One region of the Dactylosporangium sp. NPDC050688 genome, then DNA from elsewhere that is predicted to be linked to it. Evidence: riboswitches for the same ligand, from Rfam matches in the RefSeq annotation. Region 1 holds a riboswitch; the other holds the start of a gene.

What was found. A riboswitch is a leader RNA that binds a small molecule or an ion and turns the genes downstream of it on or off. The one in region 1 is predicted to bind S-adenosylmethionine.
Region 2: it holds a riboswitch for S-adenosylmethionine, as region 1 does, so the genes downstream of both, thrC (threonine synthase) here and AB0H83_RS20445 (aminotransferase class V-fold PLP-dependent enzyme) in region 1, are expected to answer to the same signal.

The regions. Positions count from the first base shown of each region.
Region 1 covers NZ_JBFAIC010000019.1:126,384-131,389, forward strand. Annotated here, with positions in the region: gene AB0H83_RS20435 (hypothetical protein) at 1-942, opposite strand, end outside; gene ricT (regulatory iron-sulfur-containing complex subunit RicT) at 1,173-2,006, shown strand; gene AB0H83_RS20445 (aminotransferase class V-fold PLP-dependent enzyme) at 2,019-3,269, opposite strand; SAM riboswitch class IV at 3,282-3,398, opposite strand; gene AB0H83_RS20450 (PrsW family glutamic-type intramembrane protease) at 3,431-5,006, shown strand, end outside.
Region 2 covers NZ_JBFAIC010000029.1:3,411-8,416, forward strand. Annotated here, with positions in the region: gene AB0H83_RS25780 (MFS transporter) at 1-732, opposite strand, end outside; gene AB0H83_RS25785 (winged helix-turn-helix domain-containing protein) at 784-1,290, shown strand; gene AB0H83_RS25790 (GNAT family N-acetyltransferase) at 1,279-2,304, opposite strand; gene thrC (threonine synthase) at 2,700-3,968, opposite strand; SAM riboswitch class I at 3,979-4,118, opposite strand; gene AB0H83_RS25800 (glucosyl-3-phosphoglycerate synthase) at 4,219-5,006, shown strand, end outside.

The sequences.
Region 1 (5,006 bases):
GGTCAGCAGGTCCAGCAGCGGCAGGCTGCCCAGCAGCGGGAGGTTCTCGGTGCGGGCCAGGTCCGCGGCGGCCGCGGCGCTCGCGGCGTCGACCGGCACGACCACGTCGACGTGCGAGCCGGCGGCCGACACCCGGGTCGGCGCCTGGCCGGGGATGGTGATCTCAAGGACGGGAGCGGTGTAGTCGACCGTCTTCGTGGTGCCGGCCAGCACCCGCAGGGACGGCGGGCTGACCACGCGGACCCCGATGGTGGACGGGCCGTGGTCCAGGAGCTTGAAGTCGGCGATACCGCCCGTGGCAGCGGCGGTCGCGGCGGGACGGCCGCCGGCCGCGCCGACGTCGGTGACCGTGGCGCTCTCGACGGCGTTGATGCGCAGCAGCGCGCGGCCGTCGCGGCCGGGCAGCACGGTGAGACCGGCCAGCGTCGCCGACGCCGTGGCGCGCGGGCCGTCGGCGGTGGTGCAGCGCCCGGCGTGCTGCCACGACGCCTGAGCACGCAGGCCGCCGACGCCGAGCCGCAGCGCGCCGAGGTCGACGCCGGCGACGTTCACGGCGTCGGGCCCGTCGTTGGAGGGGGGCGCCTGCTGGTACGCCCGCGGCCCGAGCACCCCGGCCGGCAGGTCGCCGCTGCTGCGCAGGTACCGGGCGTCGGCGGCGGCCCGCAGCATGCCTCCGGCGATACCCGAATGGGTGGTGGCCACCCGCAGCTCGGGCAGGACCAGGTTGGACAGGCCGGCGGCGCGCAGGTCGATGCGCCCCAGCGCGAGGGTGTTGCTGGCGGCGGTGGCACCGAAGCCCTCCGGGCAGGCCGCGTCGGCCGGTGCCGCCACCGCGGGCGCCCCTGACACGACCGGGCTCAGCGCTGCGACCAGCGCCGTTGCGGCGAGGGCGGCGAAGGTCCGGGCTGTTTTCGGGCGTGCGGAAGCAACAGGAGACGTCATGCTTGAGGTCCTCCGAGACCGGGAGTACGGGGGGTAGCTCGCCGGGGGGCGTGCCACTGCTGCCCCCAACGAGCCCTTTCCGGCCGGAGTTACGGCCCGGTTTGCGGGCTCATCCGCACTAGTAACGACGAAGTAGTTGGAATAGCTACGGGGTACACCAAAATGGACTTTCCAGGGCGATAGCCGCAGGCCATATGGAACTGGCAGTGGCCCGCGTTACTGTGCAACCCATGGGCATGCTGTGCGCGGTGAGCTTCAATCGCTACGGGCGGCTGTTCTACTTCGACCCCGGCGAGTTCCGCCCGGGCGTGGGGGACCGGGTGCTGGTCCCGACCGACGACGGGCCCGAGGTCGCCGAGTGCGTCTGGGCCGCCCAGTGGGTGAGCGAGGACACCGAGGGCTTCCCGCGCCTGGTCGCCATGGCCGCCGACGACGACCTGCGCCGCGACGAGCTGCTGCGCAAGCGCAAGGCCGAGGCCAAGGTCGCCGCGAAGAAGCTGATCCGCGACCACGAGCTGCCGATGAAGGTCGTCGCGGTGGACCACGTGCTGGATCAGTCCGGCGGCCAGGGCGCGCGGACCACGATCTATTTCACCGCACCCCATCGGGTGGATTTCCGGTCGCTGGTACGGGACCTCGGCGCCACCCTGCACTGCCGGGTGGAGCTGCGCCAGCTCTCGGCGCGCGACTCGGCCCGCGTGCAGGGCGGCATCGGATCCTGCGGCCGCGACCTGTGCTGCGCGACGTTCCTCAACGACTTCGAGCCGGTCACCATCCGCATGGCGAAGGACCAGGACCTGCCGCTCAACCCGCTGCGCATCTCCGGCGCCTGCGGCCGGCTGATGTGCTGCCTCAAGTACGAACATCCTTTGTACTCTTCATTTCAGGCAACTGCGCCGGCCGTCGGCACCCGGGTGTCCACACCGGACGGTGAGGGCCGGGTCGTCGGGCACAGCGTGCCGCGCGACTCCGTCACCGTCCGGATGGACGCCGACGGGTCGCGCTGTTCGTGCAGCCGTGCTTCGGTCTGCGGTTCGCGGCAGGCGTACGAGGAGCGTTACTGAAACAGGGGCGGTTCAGCGCCGTCGCAGCGCGTCGAGCAGCCGGTCGATGTGCGCCTCGGTCGTGCCGAGCCCGAAGCTGGCCCGCACCGCCTGAGCCGGCACCGGCGCCGACGGGTCGAGCCTGGCCGTCGCCTCCGCCAGCAGCCGCCGGGTCAGCGGGTGCGCGCAGAACAGCCCGGTCCGCACCCCGATCCCATGGTCGCGGCCGAGCCTGGTGGCCAGCTCGCCCGGGTCCTCGCCGAGCACCGCGAACGACACGATTCCGACCCGCTCCGCGTCCGGGCCGAAGAGCCGCAGCTCCTCCACGTGCGGCAGCTCGGCCAGCCCCGCCCGCAGCCGCGCCACGAGCGCGCGCTCGGTGCGCTCCTGGTGCCCCTCGGCGGCGAGAGCCCGGCACGCCGCGGCGATCGCGACCGCGCCGAGCAGGTTGGGGGTGCCCGCCTCGTGCCGCGCCGGGCCGGTCGCCCACCGCACGCTGAGGTCCCGGTCTGGCCCGCCGATGCTGACCCCGCCGGTGCCGGCGGCGCAGGTGCCGTCCACGTTGGCGCTGGCCCCGCCGCCCGCCAGGTACGGCTCCGCGGCGTCCAGCCAGTCCGCGCGGCCGGCGAGGACCCCGGCACCGAACGGCGCGTACAGCTTGTGGCCGGAGAACGCGACATAGTCCGCGCCGAGCGCGGTCAGGTCGACCGGGGCGTGCGGGGCGAGCTGCGCCGCGTCGACCGCGATCCTGGCCCCGTGGCGGTGCGCCACCTCGGCCAGCGCCGCGACCGGCCAGACCTCGCCGGTCACGTTGCTTGCCGCGGTCACGGTGACGAGGCCGCGCCGCTGCCGGCGCAGCGCCCGCTCCAGCGCCGCCACCGCCTCCTCCGGCGAGCGTGGCGCCGCCAGGTGCACGGTGCGCCGCCACGGCAGCAGGTTCGCGTGGTGCTCGGCGTCGAACGTGAGCACCGTCGTGTCCCCGGGCACCGCTCTGGCCAGCAGGTTCAGCGCGTCGGTGGTGTTGCGGGTGAAGATCACGGTGTCGCCGTCGCGGCCGCCGAGAAAGTCCGCGACGGTCTCCCTGGCCTGCTCATACTCTCGGGTGCACCGCTGCGACAGGGCACCGGCGCCGCGGTGGACGCTGCCGTAGAACGGCAGGAGCTCGGCGACGGTGTCAGCGACGACCCGCAGGCACGGGGCGGTCGCGGCGATGTCGAGGTTGGCGAAGTCGACGCTGCGGCCGTCGCGCAGCTTCACGTCACCGGGGGACAGGATCGTGGACATGGCAGAGCCCTCCGCTCGCGCTTGCCCGGACACACCGCGTGCCGGACCGTGTCATCACCCGGGGCACCCCGCCGCGAACGCGAGGGTTGCCGGCCAGCAAGCCGGGGCTGTGCGCTGGCACTCATGACCTGCGCTCACGATATCGCGGATAAGGTTGCTCCATGACCGCACTCCCGCCGGATGGGACGCCGATGGATCCCGGCAACCCCGACGCCGTCCAGCCGCCGGCGTCCGTCCCGCCCGGGTCCGGCGGGCCGCCGCAGTCGGGCGCGGGTGCCCAGCAGCCGGGCGCGGGTGCCGTACCGTCGCCGCCGCCGGCAACGCGGTCACCCTGGGCGGGGCCGCTGGCCGGCTCGGCACCGGCGGACGGCCCGGTCGGGCTGGGCAAGCCGTCGGTGCAGGGCTGGGACACCGCCGCGGCCGACGTCGTGCCCAACGTGACGGAGGAATCGGCCCCCGACACCGGCGAGCAGCGCTACCCGACCGCGGCCCTCGCCCTGGCCGCCGCGCCGCCCGCCAAGCGCTCCGACCGCCGCCGCCTCTGGACGCTCATCGGCGTGATGGGCGGCATCGCGGCCTGCGGCGTGGCGCTGCTGGCGTTCTTCGGGTTCAGCGGCGGATGGACCGCCCTCGTGATCGGCGTCGCCGCGGCGGTCATCCCGGTGCCGGTGCTCGTCTCGTGCTTCCTGTGGCTCGACCGGTACGAGCCGGAGCCGATCAGATACCTGGTCTTCGTCTTCGGCTGGGGCGCCTGCGTGGCCACGGCCGTCGCGCTGGTGGTCAACACCGCCGGTGGGGTGCTCGCCGACCGGCTCGGCCTGTCGGAGTCGATCGTCGCGGTGCTGGTGGCGCCGTTCATCGAGGAGAGCATGAAGGCCCTCGGGCCGATCCTGCTGTTCTGGCGGCGGCCGCGCGCGTTCTCCGGCCTGATCGACGGCATCGTCTACTGCGGACTGTCCGCGACCGGCTTCGCGATGGTCGAGAACATCCTGTACCTCGGTTTCAAGGGCTACGCCGACACCGCCGAAGAGGCCGGGCCGGTCAACGGCGCGGTCGCGCTGGTCGCCATCTTCGTGGTGCGCATCCTGATGACCGGCTTCGCGCACCCGCTCTTCACGTCCATGACCGGCATCGGGCTCGGCATCGCGTCGCGCAGCTCGACCAAGGCGGTGCGCTGGCTCGCTCCGATCGCCGGGCTGCTGCTCGCGATGCTGCTGCACGGGTCGTGGAACCTCATGTCCGTCACCGCGTCCGCGAGCGCCTGGGTGCTGCTGTACGGCTACTTCGCCGTCATGATGCCGATCTTCCTGTGCATGGTCGGCTTCGCCCTGTGGCAGCGCTCCAACGAGGGCAAGCTCACCGAGCGGATGCTCACCGAGTACGCGCGGGCGGGCTGGTTCTCCCCGCCGGAGGTGGCCGCGCTGGGCACCCTCGGCCGGCGGCTGTCCGCCCGCCGCTGGGCCAAGCGGGTCGCCGGCGACCCGGGCGCCAAGGCGATGCGGGCGTTCCAGTTCGACGCGACGAAGCTCGCCCTGCTCCGCGACGGCCTGCACCGCGGCCTGGACAACACGCCGGACCGCCGCATGGAGGCGCTCGCCGAGGAGCGGCACCTGCTCAGCGCGCTCGCCGCGTACCGGCAGGTGTTCGTCGGCCGCGATCCGCAGGCGCCGCTCGCGGTGTGGGACGGCAGCCGCTACCACATCACCTTCCCGGACGGGATGGTCCGGGTGCTCGCCG
Region 2 (5,006 bases), on a different contig from region 1:
CACGATCAGCATCGCGTTGAAGATAGCGCCGAAGAAGTTGCCGGTGCCGGTACACATCGAGATCGCCCGCAGCAACGGGTTGCCCAGCACGAACCGGAGGCCCGCCATGATCTCGCGGCCGAGATGGGCGTCGCTCTTGCGGGCCGGCCGCTCCTCGAACCTGCGGATCCGCCAGAGGAACAGCGCCGAGACGAGATAGCTGGCCGCGTCGGTGGCGATCGCGATCGGCCCGCCGAGCAGCTTGACCAGACCACCGGCGACGGTCGGGCCGCCGATCTGGGAGGTGGAGCGGACCATCTCCAGCCGCGCGTTGCCCTCGACCAGGTGCTCCTTGCCGACCAGGAACGGCAGGTAGCTCTGGTACGCCACGTCGAAGAACACCGTGCACACGCCGCAGAGCAGGCCCACGACATACAGCTGCGGCATCTGCAGCGTGCCGGTCCACCAGGCCAGCGGCACCGACGCCAGCACGACGGCCCGCACGACGTCGGCCACGATCATCGTCTCGCGCCGCCGGAGCCGGTCGACCAGCGCGCCGGCGGGCAGCCCGACGAGCAAGAACGCGGCGGTCTCGCAGGCGGCGAGGACACCGACCTCCAGCGCGGTCGCGTCCAGGGTGAGCACCGCGACCAGCGGCAGCGCCAGCAGGGTGACCTGGGTGCCCACCTGGCTGATGGTGTCGGCGGTGAACAGCAGCCTGAAGTCGCGATCGCGAAGCAGGCCGATTTCCACGCAACCACTGTCGCCGAGTGATTGGGAAAAGTCAATCAATACAATCGGACGATGCGGCGACCAGCTACCGACGCGGAGGCCAAGGCACTCGCCTCCGGCGTCCGCCTGCGCATCATCCGGCTCTGCCTGGACCGGGCGCTGACCAACAAGGAGATCGCCGAGCGGCTCGGCGCCAACCCGGCCACCGTCCTGCATCACGTGCGCACGCTGGTCGCGACCGGGTTCCTCGTGCCGCAGGAGGAGCGGCGCGGGCCGCGCGGCGCCCGCGAGGTGCCCTACCTGGCGACGGGCAAGTCGTGGCAGCTCAGCGTCGGCGAGCACGGCGCGGGCACCAACCAGGCGATGCTGGAGGCGTTCCAGCAGGAGTTCGCGCTGCTGGAGGACCAGGCCGAGACGGTCAACTTCGCCCGCCTCGGCCTGCGGCTCACCCCGCAGGAGTGGCAGGAGCTGCAGGACCGGTTCCAGGCGCTGCTGGACGAGTACGCCCACCGCGACCGCACCCAGGGCCGGCCCTATTCGATCTTCCTCGCCATGTACGAGGACCGCTCACGCGACTGAGGCCTGCCAGTTCGCCCAGCGGTCCACCGCGCGGAACCCCATCGCCTCGTTGATCGCGATCATGTGCGCGTTGACCTCGGCGTTGAACGTGTCGATCATGCGGACCGCCGGCTCCTGCGCGCGCAGGGTCCGCAGGTTGACCACCTTGACGATCATGCCGAGGCGGTGACCGCGGTGCTCGGGGTGCACCAGCGTGATCAGCTGCCAGGCGTGCCAGTCGATGGTCCTGGCGACCCGCATCGCCGTCCACGCGACGAGCCGGCCGGTCGCGTCGTGGATGATGCCCGTCTCGTACCGCCGCGAGCCGTACCGCATGCGGACCTCCGACAAGCGGCGCAGCCGGTCGGCGTCGACCTTCTCCGGCTCGTAGTCCAGGTCACCGTTCGGCGTCTCGTCGAGGAAGGAGCTGTCCAGCTGGGCCAGGTCCTCGATCAGCTCCTCCGGCGGCCGGTTTCCCCATTGGACGGTGGAGTAGCCGGCCGCCTTCGGCCAGCTCTCGGCGAGCAGCCGCTCCAGCTCCGCGTCGTCGGCGGTCGACAGGTCGAGCCGGCGGCGCACGTCGAGCAGCTTGTTCTCCTGGCCGAGGGCGGCGGCGAACGGCGCCGACGAGCCGATCGGCCCGCCGTCGCGGTCGGTGATCACGCTGAAGCCCAGCACCGAGGTGCGACCGCGGGCCAGGCCGAAGTCGACGGCGTGGCGGTACAGCGCGCGGCCGACGCCCTGGCGGCGGTGCTGCTTGAGCACCAGCACGTCCAGGATCGCCTTGTCCAGGTTGTCGTAGACCGGCAGGTCGGCGTGGACCATGCCGACCGGCTCCGCGCCGCGGTACGCCAGGAACGTGTGCCGGTCCGCGCCCGGCATCGGCAGGCGGACCCGGACGTCGTGCTCGTAGCGGCACACCGGCGGGAGGTCGGGCAGGTCGGCCGCGATCGCCTCGTTGCCGATCAGGTAGGCCGCGTCGACTGCCGCCGGGTCATCGGCGTCCAGCTCGACGATCCTCAGGTCATCGGTCATGTCCGCCAGGGTGGCGCAGGTGGACATCGACGGACAACACATATTCGGCTCGATGGGCCGGTCGACGGGCACCGGCTTGTGCCCGGCCCGGAAATTGGTCGAGAGGACGCTCGCCAGCACCTCCGGTGCTGTGGTCGCGGGCCTGGACCAGGGTCCGGACCTCGCGGCGACACGTCCTCCCGCACCGAGCATCCTGGCGCGCGGTCCCCAGGTCGTCAAGTCCCTCGGCGGGTGGCTTCGAGACGCTCGGCTCGACCGCAATCACGCTGTGTGCCGGCCACCTCCGACGATCGGATGAGTCAGCCCTCGTCCGAGCGTGGAAGCGCTCTCTCAAACGCAGCCGGATCGACACCGTCCGTCACGGGCGTCGACCGGTTGCGCGAAAAAATCAGCCATCAGCTCAACAGCCCGGCCTCGCGCACCGACTTCAGCGACGGCTTCACCCGGTGCGTCGGGCCGACCGAGCCGGCGACGGCGTCGAGGGTCTTGAGCCCGTCGCCGGTGTTGAAGACGACGGTCTCCTTCGACGGGTCGAGCCTGCCGGATTCCACCAGCTTCTTGAGCACCGCGGTGGTGACCCCGCCGGCGGTCTCGGCGAACACGCCGGTGGTGCGGGCGAGCAGCTCGATGCCGGCGCGGATCTCGTCGTCGTCGACATACTCCATCCAGCCGCCGGTGCGCCGCACCGACTCCAGCGCGTAGACCCCCGCGGCCGGGTCGCCGATGTTGAGCGACTTGGCGATGCCGGTCGGCTTGACCGGGACGATCTCGTCGGTGCCCTTGTGCAGCGCGACCGCGATCGGGTTGCAGCCCGCGGACTGTGCCCCGTACACCGTCCACTCCGTGTCGGGCACGAGCCCGATCTCGACCAGTTCGCTGAACGCCTTGTCGACCTTGGTGAGCAGCTCACCGCTGGCCATCGGGATGACGACCTGCGCCGGGATCCGCCAGCCGAGCTGCTCGGCAACCTCGTACCCGAGGGTCTTGGACCCCTCGGCGTAGAACGGCCGGACGTTGACGTTGACGAACGCGGTGTCCTCGAACTCGTCGGTCTCCGTCAGCTCTGAGCACAGCCGGTTGACGTCGTCGTAGGACCCGTCGATCGCGACGACGTTGCCGCCGTAGACGGCGCTCATCACGACCTTGCCCGGCTCCAGGTCACCCGGGATGAACACGGTCGAGGGCACCCCGGCGCGCGCGGCGTGCGCGGCGACCGAGTTGGCCAGGTTGCCGGTGGAGGCGCAGGAATACCGGGTGAACCCGAGCGCCTTGGCCGCGGTCAGCGCCACCGAGACGACCCGGTCCTTGAACGAGTGGGTCGGGTTTGCCGAGTCGTCCTTCACCCACAGCGGCCCGGTGATGCCGAGCTCCTTGGCCAGCAGATCGGCCTTGACCAGCGGGGTCAGCCCCGGGTCGAGGGTGACGCGGCTGGCGGGGTCGGTGCCGACCGGCAGCAGCGGCGCGTAGCGCCAGATGTTCTGCGGACCCGCCTCGATCTGCTCGCGGGTGACCCGGGCGAGCGCCTCGGCGTCGTAGCCCACCTCGAGCGGCCCGAAGCACTCATAACAGGCGTGCTGGGCGGCGAGCGGGAACTGGGCGCCGCAGCCACGACAGACCAGGTGGCGGGCGGGAGAGTCGGTGAAGACGCTGAGCGTCGAGGTCATGGAGGCCTTCCTCTCATCTTCCCCAGGTGCATGGCCTTGCGCACCGGGACGGATTTGGCACCTACCGCGATCGGCCTCGTCGTCGAGACGTCGTCGCAGGGGTTGCCGGGGCTTCATCGGGCCGTGTCCCTCTGCCCCTCTGGATGAGGTATTCAGTTGTGTCGTGCCTGTTTCGTTTCTCAGTGTAAGGGGCGACACCGCCTCCGTTGTATGAGTCATCTCACGGGATGGGCATGGCTACCGTTCACTCATGCACCCCGACGCGGCGGCCTGGTTCGCCAAACGTACCTCCACCTGGCACGACTGGTCCCTCGCCGACCTGCGCCGCCGCAAGGGCGACACCCGCGTCAGCGTCGTGCTGCCCGCCCTGGACGAGGAGCCGACCGTCGCCGAGATCGTCACCGGCGTGCGCACCCTGATCCCCCTCGTCGACGAGGTGGTCGTGGTCGACTCCGGCTCGGTCGACCGCACCGCCGAGGTCGCCCGCCGCGCCGGCGCCACCGTCCACCACCGCGACGACATCCTGCCCGGCACCGGCTCCCGCCCCGGCAAGGGCGAGGTGCTCTGGAAGGCCCTCGCCGTCACCACCGGCGACATCCTCGTCTACGTCGACGCCGACCTCACCGACTTCCGCCCGCACTTCGTCACCGGCCTGCTCGGCCCGCTGCTGGAGGACCCGGCCACCCTGATGGTGAAGGCCTTCTACGACCGCCCGCTGCTCGACGTCTCCGCCGCCGGCGGCGGCCGGGTCACCGAGCTCGCCGCCCGCCCGCTGCTCAACGCGTACTTCCCCGAACTGGCCGGCGTCGTGCAGCCCCTCGCCGGCGAGTACGCCGCCCGCCGCTCGCTGCTGGAGTCCCTGCCCTTCGCGGCCGGCTACGGCGTCGAGACGGGCCTGCTCATCGACACGTACCGCGCCGCCGGTCTCGACGCGGTCGCCCAGGTCGACCTCGGCCAGCGCACCCACGGCCACCAGGACACCGCCGCCCTCGGCCGGATGGCCGCGACCATCCTGCACACCATCCACGCGCGCGTCTT